DNA from 3 places in the Klebsiella oxytoca genome. Region 2 is predicted to be linked to each of the others. Evidence: predicted binding sites of a transcription regulator. Region 2 holds the regulator's gene; each other region holds the start of a gene.
The links. The regulator LexA, encoded in region 2, represses DNA repair genes until DNA is damaged. The targets are predictions, from matches to a motif close to TNCTGTATGTACATACAGNA.

Region 1 (4,265 bases), 2.2 Mb from region 2:
GCGGATTACGTCGCCGGCGGCCAGCCGCAGTTTGTCGCGCTGATGAATAGCTACGTAGAAAAATTGCATTTGCAGGATACTCATTTTGAAACCGTTCACGGCCTGGACGCGCCGGGACAGCACAGCTCGGCCTACGACCTTGCCGTGCTCTCGCGGGCGATTATTCACGGCGAGCCGGACGTTTACCATATGTACAGCCAGAAGAGCCTCACCTGGAACGGCATTACCCAGCAGAACCGCAACGGCCTGCTGTGGGATAAAACTATGAACGTTGATGGTCTGAAAACCGGCCATACCTCCGGCGCCGGATTTAACCTGATTGCCTCCGCTGTGGACGGTCAGCGTCGACTCATTGCGGTGGTCATGGGAGCCGACAGTCCGAAAGGGCGTGAACAACAGGCCGCAAAGCTGCTGCACTGGGGCCAGCAAAACTTTGATACCGTGCAGGTCCTGCAGGACGGCAAGCAGGTTGGCGTTGAGCGTATCTGGTATGGCGATAAAGAGCAGATTAAGCTGGGTACCGATCAGGACTTCTGGCTGGCGCTACCGAAATCGGAAGTCTCGCGTATCAAAGCAAAATATGTGCTGGACAATAAAGTGCTGGAAGCACCGATTGCCGCCCATCAGCGAGTCGGGGAAATCTCTCTTTATGAGGGGGATAAAGTCGTGGCCCACTGGCCGCTGGTGGCCCTCGAAAGCGTTGGCAAGGGCGGCATGCTGTCGCGCTTTAGTGATTATCTGCATCAAAAACTGTAACTTTTCCGCCGCTCCACCCGGAGCGGCATCTCGTAGCTATCTGATTGTTATGGCACTTCGGTTTGCACTTCGTTTAGTTTCAATCCATTACCTTACCCGGTCACCCTTCAGGAAATAACCTGGCGTTTCTGCGCCAAAACGGAGCTGGGAAGATGAAATATTTTGCGCGTCGTGCGCTTTCTCTGGGACTTTTTGCCGTTTTTAGCACCTCTTGCTTCGCCTCTGGTCTCGTCCTGGCCGATAACGAATTTCGCAATGATTTAGCCTGGTTATCCGATCGTGGAACTCTCTCATTAAGCTTGTCGACCTGGCCCCTGAGCGAGGAGGAGATTAACCGTGCGCTGGCCAATGCACGTCCAACAACATCAGCAGAGAGAGTGGTGCTGAGCAGGGTGAATCAACGATTACGATCGTTAAAAGCCGATGTGCGTATGACGGGCTACAGTTCAACCGATAAACCGGGAACGCCGCAGGGTTTCGCCCAGTCTTATCCCGCTGACCAGTCGCTTTCTGTTGCGCTGAACAACAGCGGTGAATGGTGGGATCTGCACCTGCAGGGTAACGTTGAAGGGGATAAACGCATCGGCAACGGCTCCAGCGTGAACGCCAACGGCGCATACGGCGCGGTAAAACTGTGGAACCAATGGCTGGCATTTGGACAAATTCCGCAATGGTGGGGGCCGGGTTATGAGGGTAGTCTGATTCGCTCCGATGCCGCGCGACCGCTGACCGGTTTTCTGCTGCAGCGTGCCGAGCAGAGCGCGCCGGAAACCTCATGGTTGAGCTGGATCGGCCCGTGGCAGTATCAGCTTTCCGCCAGCCAGATAAACCAGTATACCGCCGTGCCGCATACAAAAATTTTTGGCGGTCGACTGACGTTTTCGCCGCTAACCTCGCTGGAGCTGGGGGCCTCGCGCGTCATGCAGTGGGGAGGTGAGGGGCGTCCTTCATCGTTTAGCAGCTTCTGGGATGCGATGACCGGCAATGATAACACCGGCGAATCGGCCGACGATCCCGGTAACCAGCTGGCGGGTTTTGATTTCAAATTGAAGCTGGCGCCAACCCTGGGCTGGCCGGTGAGCATCTACGGCCAGGTAATCGGCGAGGATGAGGCCGGATATTTACCCTCGGCGCACCTCTATCTTGGCGGCGTGGAAGGGCACCATCAGTGGAACAGCAATGCGCTTAACTGGTATCTGGAAGCGCATGATACCCGCTCGAATATGGGGCGTACCAATTACATCTATTCCCACTTTATCTACAAAGATGGTTACTACCAGCAGGGTTATCCGCTGGGCGATGCGATGGGGGGAGATGGGCGTCTGTATGCCGGTAAGGTCGAGCTGGTTACCGAAGAGAATCAGCGCTGGAGCGCGCGTCTGGTCTACGCCGAAGTCAATCCGAAGAACCAGCGAATCAATAAAGCCTTCCCGCACGCTGATACGCTTAAAGGAGTACAGCTGGGATGGAGCGGCGATGTTATGCCAACGGTACGCCTGAATACCTCCGTGTGGTACACCGATGCAAACCACAGCGCCAGCGACGATCTTGGGGCCAGTATCGGCGTTGAGCTGCCGTTCAGTTTATAAACGGATGGTGGCGTTTTTTTAATCTTCTTGCCGCGCGGATTTGTGAATTGCCGCACATACTATGGGAGATAGTACTGTTAGATTTTATGTATATATATACAGTATTTTATCAACAGTGGAGGCAGCATGGACTATAGCGTTAAATCGGTAGGCAAGAAGAAAATTGCCGGGTTTCATCTGGTCGGTCCCTGGGAGCACACGGTAAAACAGGGTTTTGAACAGCTGATGATGTGGGTTGATAACAGCCAGGTTCCGGCGCAGGAATGGGTCGCCGTTTACTACGACAATCCTGATGAAGTGCCGGCGGAACAGCTGCGCTGCGATACCGCCGTCACGGTGGCGGAAGACTACGTGATCCCTGCTAATAGCGAAGGGGTGATGATGACCGAAATCGCCGGTGGGGATTATGCTATTGCTCGAGCCAGAGTTGAAAACTTTGACTTTGCGACGCCGTGGTATCAGTTCTTCGAGAGCCTGATGCAAAGCAAAGAGCATCAGATGGCGATGAAACCCTGTTTTGAAGTTTATCTTAACGATGGTAACCAGGACGGCTACTGGGACATTGATATGTATATCGCGGTCGAACCTCTGGTTAAGTAAAATATTATCCCTTAAGTTGACAAGGTTTCTTACATTCGCGTGATGCTTGCGGCGAAAAAGTAGTTACAATTGGCCTTTTCGGTGTGTCGGAGTTGGTTGTGCGCGCGGATAAATCACTTAAGCCATTTGAAATTCGGCTCTATCGCCATTACCGCATCGTTCATGGCGTGCGAATAGCCCTGGCCTTCGTGCTTACCTTTGTGCTGGTGCGCTTACTCAACGTTCCCGAAGGGACCTGGCCTCTCATTACCCTGGTGGTGGTGATGGGGCCAATCTCTTTTTGGGGAAACGTCGTGCCGCGTGCGTTTCAGCGTATCGGTGGCACGATCCTCGGTTCGGCGCTCGGGCTGGTCGCGCTTAAGCTGGAGCTTATCTCTCTGCCCATCATGCTACTGTGGTGCGCGGCGGCGATGTTCCTCTGCGGCTGGCTGGCGTTGGGTAAAAAACCTTATCAGGCTCTGCTGATCGGCATTACGCTGGCGGTGGTTGTCGGCGCGCCGCCGGGAGATATGAACACCGCGCTGTGGCGAAGCGGCGATGTTATCTTTGGTTCCCTGCTGGCGATGCTGTTCACTGGCATCTGGCCGCAGCGGGCTTTTTTGCACTGGCGCATCCAGATGGCCAGCTACGTTACCGCCTTCAACAGGCTTTATCAGGCGGGGTTCTCGCCGAACCTTGTTGAGCGTCCGCGCCTCGAGAAGCACCTGCAAAAGGCGCTTAACGACGTAGTGAAAATGCGCGGATTAATCACCCCGGCTAGCAAAGAGACGCATATCCAGAAATCCATCTTTGAGGCGATCCAGACCGTCAGCCGTAATCTGGTGTGCATGCTTGAGCTACAAATTAATGCCTACTGGGCATCGCGTCCCGGACATTTTGTAATGCTTAATGCCCAAACGCTGCGCGAAACCCAGCACATGACCCAGCAGACGTTGCTAACTATTGCGCACGCCTTGTATGAGGGCAACCCGCAGCCCATTCTTGCTAATAATGAAAAGCTGAACGAAATTGTGGCCGAGCTGCGCCTGCTTATCAAAGAGCAGCAGGACGAAAATTTCTCCGAAACGCCGATCCATGGTTATGTCTGGTTAACCATCGAGTTGGCGCGCCAGCTTGAGCTGTTGTCGCATTTGATCTGCCGGGCATTGCGTAAATAAAGACCAGATACGCGTCGTTTTCCTATCGCTTGCTTCGATTCAGCAGCGTTTAGGGTTATGATGAAGGCAAAGGAAAAAACATTGTCATCAGCGGCTGCTAACAGTTATGTTAGCCCTATGTAGCAGTCGCTTTAGCGAATCCGAATCTCAAATATTAGGGGTG
Region 2 (4,265 bases):
TGTTGCGGTAGTAGGTCATCAGGACGGCCTGCTCGCGCGGCAGAATGATGATATCGCCGATAGTGTCTTTCTCGACTTCGAATTTGTTCATCTGCAGCGCGTGGTCGATAAGTTCGCTGGCAGAAGCCGCTGGGGTGGTCGCATCCGCCGAATATGGCACGTTGCGCAGCAGGGCGAGGTAGCACTCTAGCTGTTCGGTAAGCTGCTCGCGAGTCAGCGAGCGCTGACGCGATGCCAGCAGCGCCGTACAGCACAGGTTCATGGCGTTTGCCGCCCCGGCATTGTTGATGCGCACCATCAGGTCTGAGGCGATGTTATTCACCGTCGGCGTCAGCCAGGAAGGACGGACTGCTTCGATGGGGTCAATAGACTCACGCCAGTCCGGCACGTGCTGGTTGAGATAGGTCATCAGCGGCAGCGGTTCACCGAAGTTAACATAGCCCTGACCGAGATTGCGCAGCTTGCTGAGACCTTTCAACATCTGCGGCAGGTTCTCTTTCTCTTTCGTTGCGCCGCGCAGCTCTTTAGCGTAGGTACCGACCTCCATCACGTGCTCGTAGCCGATATAAATCGGTACCAGAGTGATCGGACGATTGCCGCCGCGCAGCATCGCCTGGATGGTCATCGACAGGGTGCCGGTTTTTGGATCCAGCAGACGCCCGGTACGGGAACGACCGCCCTCGACAAAGTACTCAACGGAGTAGCCGCGGCTGAACAGTTCGCCAAGATATTCGCGGAATACCGTTGAATAGAGCTTATTGCCTTTAAACGTACGGCGAATAAAGAATGCGCCACCGCGGCGGAAAATCGGCCCGGCTGGCCAGAAGTTCAGGTTGATGCCGGCAGCGATGTGCGGCGGAACCAGCCCCTGATGATAAATGACGTAAGAGAGCAGCAGATAGTCCATATGGCTGCGATGGCATGGAACATAAACTATCTCGTGGCCTTCGTGTGCCAGCTGGCGCACGCGCTCAGCGTTATGGACGTTAATTCCCTGATACAGGCGGTTCCAGGTAAAGCCTAGCACGCGGTCGGTCAGACGAATCATCTCGTAGGAGAAGTTCGCTGCGATCTCTTCCATCAGGGCGATAGCGTTTTGCTGCGCCTTTTCATGGGAGATTTTCTTGCTGCGCGCTTCGTCTTCTACGGCGCGAGCAATGGCTTTCGATGCCAGTAGTTTATTAAACAGATCCTGACGCGCAGGCAGACGTGGACCGACGGCCGCCAGACGTTGCCGGGCGAAATGCATACGCGCCACGCGGGCCAGCTTCTGAGCGATAATTTTATCGGTGCCGTGCTCGTCCGCCATCTTCCGCAAAGAGACCGAAGGTGAGAAACGCACAAAACTGTCGCGGCCCAGCCACAGAACGGCGAAGAATTTTTGTATCCCGTTGAGCATGCGCAGAGGAGGGTTAACCTCGCCTTTTTCACGTCCCGGTGCGCGGCCAAACATGACCGAGACCGGCACCATTTGCACGTCAAGGTCAGGATGGTTGCGGTGCAAATCGAGATAGTCGTGGAATAGCTTAATAGACTCTTCTTTCGGCGTGTAATAGGTGAACACGCGTGGTCCGCCGTGGATGAATACGTAGCGCGGTAGCAGGGCGCCATCGATCTCAAGCGGCTCTAGTGGGTCCGGTAACTCATGTTCCAGACATTGCGCGCGCAGCGTCAGCAGGTCCGCCTTCGAATTGTAGGGCAGGACGTACATAATCGGCCGCGAGGTATCCAGGCCTAATTCCTGAGCAGGTTGTGCCGGAATCGACTTGCTCTTTACCAGCGCCCTTAATGGTAAATTCAGTAATTTATAGTAAATTCGTTGCCAGCCAGACATAGACGATGTGAAGCCTCTGGTTAATCATGCAAATGCGCCGCAAGAATAACAGAAAGTGCGCAAAATTTCCGTTGTAACGCAGTAAACGCGTACACTCATTGATGTCATTTACATAAAAAGGTTCGTTTGATGGCCAATAATACCACTGGGTTAACCCGAATTATTAAAGCTGCAGGGTATTCCTGGAAAGGATTTCGCGCGGCATGGGTCAATGAGGCCGCATTTCGTCAGGAAGGCGTCGCGGCCATTATTGCCGTGGCGATAGCCTGCTGGTTAGACGTTGATGCCATTACGCGAGTGCTGTTAATTGGCTCAGTCCTGTTAGTGATGATAGTTGAAATTATCAACAGCGCGATTGAAGCGGTCGTGGACCGTATCGGCCCTGAACGCCATGAGCTCTCGGGGCGAGCAAAAGACATGGGCTCTGCGGCGGTGTTGTTGGCGATTATCATCGCGCTGATCACATGGGCAGTGCTTTTATGGGCAAACTATCGCTAAGTCCTTTCGTATCTGCTCGCAAAACGGAAAGAAACTCCTGATTTTTGTGTGAAATGTGGTTCCAAAATCACCGTTAGCTGTATATACTCACAGCATAACTGTATATACACCCAGGGGGCGGAATGAAAGCGTTAACGACCAGGCAGCAAGAGGTGTTTGATCTCATTCGGGATCATATCAGCCAGACGGGCATGCCGCCGACGCGTGCGGAGATTGCTCAGCGCTTGGGGTTTCGTTCCCCAAACGCGGCGGAAGAACACCTGAAAGCGCTGGCGCGTAAAGGCGCAATTGAGATCGTTTCCGGTGCCTCCCGCGGTATTCGTCTACTGACGGAAGAAGAAACGGGTCTGCCGCTTATCGGTCGCGTCGCGGCAGGCGAGCCTCTGCTGGCGCAACAGCATATTGAAGGTCACTATCAGGTCGATCCGGCCATGTTTAAACCGAATGCCGATTTTCTGCTGCGCGTCAGCGGGATGTCGATGAAAGACATCGGTATTCTCGACGGTGACCTGCTGGCGGTACATAAAACGCAGGATGTGCGTAACGGCCAGGTGGTTGTGGCGCGCATTGACGAAGAAGTTACCGTGAAGCGTCTGAAAAAGCAGGGTAACGTCGTTGAACTGCTGCCAGAAAATAGCGAATTTTCACCGATTGTGGTGGATCTCCGCGAGCAGAGTTTTACTATTGAAGGCCTGGCCGTCGGCGTTATCCGTAACGGCAACTGGCAGTAATTTCTTCATCCCGCGGCATCATCAGTAATTGTATGATGCCGCGTCGTTTTTCCTCATTTTGGCTCTTTCCCCATGCTTTTTAACGCCGCCGACAAAGCCCTTTGGCGCTTAGCGCTGCCCATGATCTTTTCCAATATCACCGTTCCTCTGCTGGGACTGGTGGATACTGCCGTTATTGGTCACCTCGACAGCCCGGTTTATCTGGGCGGCGTGGCCGTCGGTGCGACGGCGACCAGTTTCCTCTTTATGCTGCTTTTGTTCCTGCGAATGAGCACGACCGGACTAACGGCACAGGCGTTTGGCGCAAAAGATCCGCAGCGGCTGGCGCGTGCGCTGGTGCAACCGCTAGGCCTGGCGCTGGCCGCCGGGCTGGCGATTGTTCTCTTCAGGATCCCGTTAATAAATCTGGCGCTGCATATCGTTGGCGGTAGCGAAGCGGTACTTGAGCAGGCCCGGCGCTTCCTTGAGATCCGCTGGCTGAGCGCTCCGGCTTCGCTGGCAAATCTGGTTCTGCTGGGCTGGCTGCTTGGGGTACAGTACGCCAGAGCGCCGGTGATCCTGCTGGTGGTCGGTAACGTGCTCAATATTGTGCTCGATTTATGGCTGGTGATGGGCCTGCACATGAATGTGCAGGGGGCGGCACTGGCGACGGTTACGGCAGAATATGCCACTTTCGTCATTGGCCTGCTAATGGCGAAACGGGTGCTGGCGCTACGCGGCGTTTCCCTGTTGATGCTGAAAAATGCCTGGCGCGGAGATATACGACGTCTGCTGGCGCTGAATCGCGACATCATGCTGCGATCGCTGCTGCTACAGCTTTGTTTTGGGGCGGTAACGGTATATGGCGCCCGTCTCGGCGCTGATGTTGTCGCGGTCAATGCCGTACTCATGACGATGTTGACCTTTACCGCCTATGCGCTGGACGGTTTTGCCTACGCCGTAGAGGCTCACTCGGGGCAGGCTTACGGCGCCCGCGACGATAGCCAACTGCTTGCCGTATGGCATGCGGCCTGCCGCCAGTCAGGGATGGTGGCTCTGGCGTTCGCGCTCATCTACTGCCTCGCCGGCGAACGCATTATTGCTTTGTTAACCTCGCTGTCATCGCTACAGCAGCTGGCCGACCGCTATCTGGTGTGGCAGATGATACTGCCGCTCGTTGGCGTCTGGTGCTACCTGCTCGACGGTATGTTTATCGGCGCGAC
Region 3 (4,265 bases), 120 kb from region 2:
GTGTCGTCTTTCGCCACCGCAGCGTTGATACGAAAAGCTTCCACGCCCCACGCCAGGTAAGCATCCCAATCGCTGCGCTTCAGCGGCAGGCCTTCGCGCAGCGCCGGTTCGTCAATCTGGATAATGCCAATACCGGCCGCTTCCAGATCGGCCACTTCATCGCGCAGCGCAAGGGCTATCTGCTTCGCAATGGTTTCACGGCTGACATCTTCACGCGGAAAGGACCAGCAGAGAATGGTCACCGGGCCGGTCAACATGCCTTTTACCGGTTTATCGGTCAGCGACTGGGCGTATTTTGCCCACTCAACGGTGATCGCCTCCGGGCGGCTGACGTCACCAATCACCACCGGCGGCTTAACACAGCGGGAACCGTAGCTCTGCACCCAGCCGTTTTGCGTGAAAATAAAGCCGTCCAGATGTTCGCCGAAGTATTCTACCATATCGTTACGCTCGGCTTCACCATGAACCAGCACGTCCAGCCCCAGCCGCTCCTGCTCAACGATCGCCTGCTTAATATGTTCAGCGATGCCGGTACGGTAGCGGTTAGCGTCGAGATTACCCTTTTTGAAATCCAGACGCAGGCCGCGGATCTCAGTGGTCTGCGGGAATGAACCGATGGTGGTGGTCGGCCAGGCCGGAAGCTTAAAGCGCGCTCGCTGGGCGGCTGCGCGAACCTCGTAGGCGCTCGTGCGCTGGCTGTCCTGAGCGGTGATCGCCGCCAGGCGTTGCTCTACCGCCGCGTTATGTACGCGGGTTGAATGGCGACGGGCCTGGATCGGCGCGCTCCATTCGGCAATCGCAGCGGTAACGCCGCTGTTCAGCGCATCGCGCAGCAGCGCCAGTTCCTGGCATTTTTGCAGGGCGAAGGCAAACCAGCTCTTCACTTCGGCATCAAGCCGCGTTTCCACGCTCAAATCGATCGGGCTGTGCAGCAGGGAGCAGGAAGAGGCGACCCACAGCTCGCGTTTGCCGACAATCCCTTTAACCTGCGCGTATTTTTCGCTCAGATCGGCGCGCCAGACGTTGCGACCGTTGATCAGGCCCGCGGAGAGCAGCCAGTCGGCAGGCAGGCGCTTATGCAGTTCGGCGACATCATCCTGGCCATGGACCAGATCCACATGCAAACCCTGCACCGGCAGCGCGGTAATGGTGTCGAGGTTATCGGTAATGCCTTCAAAGTAGGTGGTCAGCAGCAGCTTAACCTCGCCGTTAAGCGCCTCATAAGCCGGTTTGAAAGCCTCCAGCCACGCCTGCGGCAGCTCAAGCACCAGCGCAGGTTCATCAATCTGTACCCACTCAATGCCGCGTTTTGCCAGCTCTGCCAGTACCTGCCGATAAACCGGCAGAATATCGTTCAGCAGGCTCAGACGATCGAACGGCTCACCTTTTACTTTACCGAGCCACAGATAGGTGACTGGCCCAAGCAGGACGGGCTTCACTTTGTGGCCCAGCGCCAGCGCTTCGTCCACCTCATCCAGCAGCTGTCTCCAGCTCAGTTTAAACTGCTGGCCTTTCACGAATTCCGGCACCATGTAGTGGTAGTTGGTATTAAACCATTTGGTCATTTCCGCCGCCGCAGCCGGTTCGCCGGTCGGCGCACGGCCGCGGCCAATGCGGAACAAAGTATCGATATCGACGGAGCCGTCTTTGTTCTGATGACGAGCCGGCACGTTGCCCAGTAGCAAGCTGGTAGTCAGAACATGGTCGTACCAGGCGAAATCGCCTACCGGCAGCAGGTCAACGCCGGCCTGCTTCTGCTGCTGCCAGTGACGAGCGCGCAGCTCGCGGCCGACAGCCAGCAGCTCTTCGCGGCTGGTCTTACCCGCCCAGTAGCTCTCTTGCGCTTTCTTTAGCTCGCGACGCAGGCCAACGCGAGGGAAACCGAGGGTGTGGTTAATAATTGTCATTTTTTGAGCCTCATAATTGCAATCCGAAAGATTTCGGATTTAGGGAAGGCGGCAAACTTGCTCATCCCCAGGAGCTTACTGAAGTAAGTGACTGGGGTGAGGAAGTGCAGCCAACGCACCATAAATTCGAAAGATAAAGGATTTAGACGTCCAGATGTTTACACATCCATAATTGACAGTTACTGTATATTCCTCAAGCGCAAATTATTCATGCCGAAGTGAAGGACTTTCATGATCGAAATTAAACACCTGAAAACGCTCCAGGCGTTGCGGAACAGCGGTTCTCTGGCGGGCGCGGCGGCGGCCCTGCACCAGACACAGTCCGCCTTATCCCACCAGTTCAGCGATCTGGAACAGCGCCTTGGCTTCCGTCTTTTTGTGCGCAAAAGTCAGCCGCTGCGCTTTACGCCGCAGGGAGAGATCCTGCTGCAGCTGGCCAATCAGGTGCTGCCGCAAATTAGCCGCGCCCTGCAGGATTGCAACGAGCCGCAGCAAACCCGTCTGCGTATCGCCATCGAATGCCATAGCTGTATTCAATGGCTCACCCCGGCGCTGGAGAATTTCCGCGCCCGCTGGCCGCATGTGGAAGTGGATTTTCAGTCCGGGGTCACCTTCGACCCGCAGCCGGGCCTGCAGCAGGGCGAACTGGACCTGGTTATGACCTCTGATATTCTGCCGCGCAGCGGCCTGCACTATTCGCCGATGTTTGATTACGAAGTGCGGCTGGTAATGGCGCCGGACCATCCGCTGGCGGCAAAGACGCGTATTGCGCCTGAGGATTTAGCAACCGAGATGCTGCTGATTTATCCGGTGCAGCGCGGGCGCCTGGATATCTGGCGTCACTTCCTGCAGCCAGCGGGGGTCAGCCCGCAGTTGAAGAGCGTCGATAATACGCTGCTGTTAATTCAGATGGTTGCTGCGCGGATGGGCATCGCCGCCCTGCCGCACTGGGTCGTGGAGAGCTTTGAGCGCCAGGGGCTGGTGATCACCAAAACCCTCGGCGAGGGCCTGTGGAGCCGACTGTACGCCGCGGTACGCGACGGCGAGCAGCATCAGCCGGCCACCGAGGCGTTTATTCGCTCAGCGCGGAACCACGCTTGCGATCATTTACCGTTTGTGCGGAGTGCGGAGCGACCCAGCGCCGATGGACCCATAGCGAGGCCAGGATCACCAGAGCTCCTGTGATAAAGCTTGGCCAGCGGGGCTGTTGATGCCAGATAGCAAGGTTTACCAGCAGCCCGGCCGGCACATGCATATTATTCATGATGCCGAGCGTACCGGCATCCACCTGGGTAGCGCCGTAGTTCCACATGAAGTAGCCAATTCCCGATGCCGCCACGCCAAGAAATACCAGAATGCCCCACTGCAGCGAGGTTTCCGGCATTTTCTGCGCGTTACCCAGCATCAACCAGGCCACTGTCGCTACCAGAAACGCCCCGACGTAGAACCAGGCGAAGGCGTTATGCTGCGGCATCGGACGCGTTTCCATCAGGCGCTTGTAGCCCACCATGCCGATAGCGAAGCTAATGTTGGAGAGCTGTACCAGGATCAAACCGGTCCAGAAATGATCGGTCACCTGGTCGTAACGGATAATCCCCGCGCCGATCACCGCCAGCAGAGCGCTAAAGGCGTAGCCCCAGCGCAGACGGCGGCGGCTCATTACATCGTAAATCAGCGTGATATAAAGCGGCGTCAGGACGGTAAACAGCAGAAGTTCGGACACCGTCAGGTACAAGTAGGCCTGGAAACTCAGCATGTACATGATGCCAAGCTGCATCGCACCTACCAGCATATACAGGCCGATGGTTGACAGGCTCTGCCCGCGGGAGCGCAGGAAAGGTAAAAATACTAATGCCGCCAGGCCAACGCGCGCCAGCACCGCGAAATAGCTATCGACGTGGCCTGCCAGATATTCGCCATACAGGCTGAAGGAGAAGGCCCACAGGATGGTGGTAATAATCAGTAGCGCCACAATGAATGTCTCACAGAGTAAAGAACACTCATTGTAGCGAAGTGATTGGTTGACAACTGTTCACTTATAAAGCAAACGTCAATCTTTTTTAATCAAGATAGAGTTTACGTAGATAGTGCGGGACGGCGTCATCGGCGTTGCTGCCGATCACTTCCAGTTCAGGATGCAAATCTTTCAACCGCTGGTGCGCGTCGGCCATAATGCAGCCCTTACCCGCCAGCGACAGCATTTCCGCATCGTTCATGCCGTCACCGAAGGCAATGCACTCTTTCAGGCTATAGCCGAGCATTTTCGCGACGGCTTCCAGCGCATGTCCTTTTGACACGCCGCCGGCCATCACTTCGAGGCAGGTTACGGTAGAGAAGCTCACGTTCACGCGATCGCCC

Region 1: the regulator LexA is predicted to act here: its motif matches at 2,430-2,449, upstream of sbmC (DNA gyrase inhibitor SbmC).
Region 3: the regulator LexA is predicted to act here: its motif matches at 2,088-2,107, upstream of metR (HTH-type transcriptional regulator MetR).

Annotation. Positions count from the first base shown of each region.
Region 1 covers NZ_CP046115.1:3,507,958-3,512,222, reverse strand. Annotated here, with positions in the region: gene dacD (serine-type D-Ala-D-Ala carboxypeptidase DacD) at 1-756, shown strand, start outside; gene GJ746_RS16420 (capsule assembly Wzi family protein) at 909-2,345, shown strand; gene sbmC (DNA gyrase inhibitor SbmC) at 2,472-2,945, shown strand; gene GJ746_RS16410 (FUSC family protein) at 3,044-4,102, shown strand.
Region 2 covers NZ_CP046115.1:347,885-352,149, forward strand. Annotated here, with positions in the region: gene plsB (glycerol-3-phosphate 1-O-acyltransferase PlsB) at 1-1,834, opposite strand, end outside; gene GJ746_RS01630 (diacylglycerol kinase) at 1,964-2,332, shown strand; gene lexA (transcriptional repressor LexA) at 2,455-3,063, shown strand; gene dinF (MATE family efflux transporter DinF) at 3,136-4,265, shown strand, end outside.
Region 3 covers NZ_CP046115.1:231,198-235,462, reverse strand. Annotated here, with positions in the region: gene metE (5-methyltetrahydropteroyltriglutamate--homocysteine S-methyltransferase) at 1-1,907, opposite strand, end outside; gene metR (HTH-type transcriptional regulator MetR) at 2,139-3,092, shown strand; gene GJ746_RS01100 (carboxylate/amino acid/amine transporter) at 2,980-3,879, opposite strand; gene yigL (sugar/pyridoxal phosphate phosphatase YigL) at 3,968-4,265, opposite strand, start outside.